One region of the Oceanobacillus timonensis genome, then DNA from elsewhere that is predicted to be linked to it. Evidence: predicted binding sites of a transcription regulator. Region 1 holds the regulator's gene; the other holds the start of a gene.
What was found. The regulator Rex, encoded in region 1, represses fermentation and respiration genes when NADH is low (regulators of the CRP and FNR family bind a similar motif). The targets are predictions, from matches to a motif close to TTGTGAAATATTTCACAA.
Positions count from the first base shown of each region.

Region 1 (2,487 bases):
GCATGCCACGTTTTTCTTTATTGTTTCATGCATGATTCTGTGTACTTCTGATTATAATTTTCCATAACAGTTGTGTTAGAATATACTTTATGATGATTATACTTGAAGGAGCGTTTTTATGACCCGAAGATATATATATGTCATACTTACATACATCATTATGCAATTCTCCGTTTTTCTTGCAGCACCTCTACTCGCATTTGTATTTGATATTGAACTTGCACTTGCCAGTATTTATTGGTCTGTATTCAGTTTTGCTGCCGGTATTGTTGTTGTTATCTGGCTTTTAAAACCGGAAATACAAGCCCCGAATCACCGTGATGCAGCTGGTGCTGGCGGAATTATTGGCTGGTCTGTTTTGGGGATTATTTTAGCTTTCCTTTCCCAAGGGCTGGCAGCCACCATTGAAATGGAATTGTTCGGAATCGATCCCGGTTCGGAAAATACACAAGGTATTATGAATATGGCCCGGGCAGTACCCATTTTTGTTGCTCTTCCGGCTATTTTTGCTCCGATATTGGAGGAAATCATTTTTCGGAAGATTATTTTTGGATCCCTTTATAAAAAAATGAACTTTTTCTTCGCGGCCATTATATCTTCTATTATTTTCGCCGTGATTCATTGGGATTTCTTGCATCTATTAGTATATACAGCAATGGGATTTGTTTTTGCATTCCTTTATGTACAGACAAAGCGGATTCTTGTACCTATTATCGTACATGCCGGTATGAACACACTTGTTGTTTTGGCTCAGCTGTCATTAGATCCAGAAGAAATTCAAAAGCAACTCGATCAATTACAACTCATATTCTTTGGAGGTTAACATGCATCGTCCATATTTAATTAAAGCCATTTTTTATATTTTATTCGGTGCTTTATTTGTTTATATTGGTGTTCTCAGTAAAGGAGACACTGTCTGGGACACCGTAACAATCCTGTTCGCGGGTATTGCGGCACTTACTTTTTATGCCGGCTTCCGAATGTTGCGGTACTACTTTAAAGTAAAGAATAAAAAATAAGAAAAAACTAGCTCTCACACTGCTTTCTCTTAGAAAAGCTGCTTGAGAGCTAGTTTTCTTATCAGTAAATAAAAACGGACTATTCTTCTTCTAAAGAATAATGTTTTAAAAAGTATACCAGTGATTGCAATTCTACCGTTAGATCAATATGATGTACACGGATATTGCTTGGGACAGTAATGCGTGCTGGAGTGAAATTAAGGATGCCTTTAATGCCTAAATCAACTAATCTGTTTGCAGCAGCATCTGCTTCTTCAGCCGGAATCGTTAAAATAGCAACTTCAATCCCCTTTATTTTATCTTCTAATTCATCCACATGATAAATGGGAACGCCGCCAATTTCCTTGCCTGCTTTGGATTCATCTGTATCAAAAGCCATTGTAATACGGATATTGTTGTTTTTTAAAAAATTATAATGTAAAAATGCAGTTCCCAGATTTCCAACTCCGATTAAAGCAACATTGGTAATTTCATGCTGGTCCAATGTACTTTTAAAAAAACCTAATAAATACTCCACATTATATCCATACCCTTTTTTTCCAAGCGCTCCAAAATAGGAAAAGTCTCTTCGAATCGTCGCAGAGTCTACTTTCACAGCATCACTTAATTCTTTCGAAGACACACGCAGCTTCCCCTGTTGATATAAATTATTGAGAAATCGATAGTATAAAGGCAAACGTTTTGCTGTTGCCTGCGGAATTTTATTTTGTTCCATTTGAAACGGCCTCTCTTCAGTTTCTAAGTATAGGAAAATGTATTATTTAAACCTTTTCATTTTTATTCAACATTAACATCCTCTACTATACAATTTTAACAGAAATACTGCCAACATGGCGAACTTTAGCTAATTTTATTGTCGCTTCTATTGGGATACGTTACACTTGTATAAGGTATGATTTCCTTTAACAGGATGATTGAAAAAGAAAGCCGATCAACAGACTATGCTGTACCGTATTTGCACAGGCTTTTTTCTAACTTAGAAAGGATGGCAATGATGATTTTAATGCAATTAAACGGAATCTCGAAATCCTTTGGAGCAGAAGAGATTCTTTCTAATATAAAAATGGAAATTAAAGAAAATGAACGTATTGCAATTGTTGGCCGGAATGGGTCCGGTAAGTCAACACTGCTCAAAATAATGGCAGGCGAAATGCCTTTTGATGGTGGCGAAATATTCAAACCGAAAGACTTAACATTTGGTTATCTTTCCCAACATATGACGTTAGAGTCTGGAAAAACCATTTGGAAAGAGATGCTGGATGTATTTTCTCCACTTCTCTCCATGGAAAAAAAACTGCGTGAAATGGAAACACAGATGGCGGATTCTTCCAGTATGGATGCGTCTGATTATCAGCAACTGCTCGATAAATATGACAAACTCCAAAATGATTACCAAACAAGCGGCGGTTATACGTATCAAGCAGAAATCAAATCTGTACTCACCGGTTTATCCTTTGGTGATTATGAC
Region 1 covers NZ_LT800497.1:3,429,471-3,431,957, forward strand. The annotation lists gene B7E05_RS16745 (CPBP family intramembrane glutamic endopeptidase) at 119-823, shown strand; gene B7E05_RS16750 (DUF4305 domain-containing protein) at 825-1,019, shown strand; gene B7E05_RS16755 (redox-sensing transcriptional repressor Rex) at 1,099-1,734, opposite strand; gene abc-f (ribosomal protection-like ABC-F family protein) at 2,014-2,487, shown strand, end outside.

Region 2 (2,487 bases), 990 kb from region 1:
CTTTTTTTGTGGTCAACAAAGGAAATCCTTTTTGTAAATCAAATCGAATTTGATGACCAAAAATGGAGTAGGTTCCTGTTTTTGTTCTGTCATCTCTATTCGACCCCGTATCTAATATATTGCGGCATAATTCTAAGTAACCTTGTTCTCCTTGCATTGATAATGCCTCCTCTATCATTATATGTACGTTCCCCTTTTTTAGGAAGAACTTTTATACGTATGTCATTTTATATCATAAGATAATGAAACACCCCTTATTATAACAGAAATTCACTTCGACGTACGTATCGGAAACATAAACTGTTGAATTTCTGCTTGCACTCTATCTATTCTTGAAGCAAGCTTCTTGCAGCTGGTTGTATAATGGTATATTCAAAATATTTTTATTATTATATAAAAATGGTAGGGTTTTCTTGACTACGAAAAAAAAATAAGCTAATATGGGTACAAGCAAAGAAGATGGTACGGAATCATTAGAATGTAAAGGCAGCTTCGATAGACAGAAGTGGATACTTATGATCCCGTTCTTCTGTCGGAAGCTGCCTTTTTTTCATATTTCGTTCTTCTGCTTTGTAATCACACGCGTTTTACGTGGAAGTATTTAGGAGGAAATTTAACATGGAAAACGGAGTAGTAAAATGGTTTAACGCAGAAAAAGGCTACGGGTTTATTCAATTAGAAGAAGGGAATGATATTTTCGTACATTATTCTGCCATTCAAGAAGAAGGATTCAAAACATTGGAAGAAGGACAAGATGTTTCCTTTGATGTTGTTGAAGGTGAACGCGGGCCACAAGCTGCAAATGTTGTAAAAAATTAAATACCATTATAGATGAAAGCAGAGTTCTTACATAGAGCTCTGCTTTTTTTATTAACCAAACACGTCATTATTTACATAGTTACCCCCTTCCCTCTCCTCCATGAAAATAATCTGTTTATCATTTCCTCTATTCTTTTTTGTCAATGATTTCATTCATTTGTTCGTTAAAAAGTCATAAACTTTTCTAACCAAAAAGTTTGTAAAATCATGAAACCGACCTATTTGTGAATAATTGAACGAATTGTGAAAAATTTGATTTGCTAACGTATACAAGGCTTCTTTCCGATATGATAGACATATAGGCAAGAAGTTACAAAAGGGGTGAATCACATGAAAAAACCTGAACCTAATTTAAAAGGTACATTTTTTTCCGTTATCACTATAGGAGTTATTATTGTTATCAGCTGGGTCGCAGTATTGTTATTATTTTTATCACGATAAAGAAGGAGGAGAAAGCGTATGCATTTACACAAATACGAAAAGATATGGCTTATCTTCGGCGGCGGATCGCTTGTCGTATTTCTGCTGATACTTGGTTTTGGGGCATTTTATTTAGGGACACATCCACAAAGCCACGGAGCTACGATTGACCCGGAAAATGTGGAAGCAAACGAAGCATTCGAAAGGGAAAATCTTGGTCTTACCCAAGTAGATGAGGATCGGTACATTGTTAATGTTGTTGCCAGTACTTTTAACTATGATTTAGGAGATGATGAGGACGGAAACCCGGTATCTCACATTGAGATTCCTAAAGGGTCGACGGTTTTATTTCAAGCCGTAACCAAAGATGTTATTCATGGTTTTAATATTGCTGGAACCAATGTCAATATGATGGTTGAACCTGGGTATATTAGCAATTTGGAAGTAGAAATGAACCAAACCGGAGAATTTACATTGGTATGTAATGAATATTGCGGTGCAGGACATCACATGATGTTTGCAACAGTGGAGGTGGTTGACAATGAGTCTGGCAATGAAACAGCAGCCGAATGATGAAATAAATGTAACGCCCTTAAGTATTACCAAACCGGAAGCGAAATTATATCTTTCTTTTATGTATGTTGCGTTTATTTCCTTATTTATCGGCGGATTAATGGGTTTGTTGCAAGTGCTAGTGCGTTCTGGTGACTTTGAATTACCGCTTGGTATCGGCTATTATCAAATCCTTACTTTACATGGCGTTATTCTGGCATTAGTACTGACGACATTCTTTATTATTGGATTTCAATACGCTTTATTGGGTAAAACCGTAGGCATGTCTGATAAACAAAGGAAACTTGGCTGGTTATCCTTTTGGATAATGCTGATTGGTACGGCTTTAACAGGAACAGCTATTTTACTTGGGGAAGCAAATGTTCTATATACCTTCTATGCCCCCTTAAAAGCACATCCAATCTTTTATATCGGCCTTGCACTTGTCGTAGTAGGATCTTGGATTGCCGCTTTTGTGAATTGGCATCAGGTCTATGTTTGGAAAAAAGAACATCCTGATCAGAAAACCCCGCTTTTAGCATTTATGGTTACAATTAATATGATTATGTGGGTTATTTGTTCTTTAGGTGTTGCTGTAGCAGTTCTCGTACAATTTATTCCGTGGTCGTTGGGTTACGCAGAAACGATTAATGTGTTGTTGAGTCGTACACTATTCTGGTACTTTGGCCATCCGCT
Region 2 covers NZ_LT800497.1:2,437,683-2,440,169, reverse strand. The annotation lists gene B7E05_RS11890 (thymidylate synthase) at 1-157, opposite strand, end outside; gene B7E05_RS11885 (cold-shock protein) at 619-819, shown strand; gene B7E05_RS11875 (cytochrome c oxidase subunit II) at 1,279-1,812, shown strand; gene B7E05_RS11870 (b(o/a)3-type cytochrome-c oxidase subunit 1) at 1,793-2,487, shown strand, end outside.
Region 2: a site for Rex is predicted at 1,042-1,059, ahead of B7E05_RS11875 (cytochrome c oxidase subunit II). Genes of this name have one in related genera too.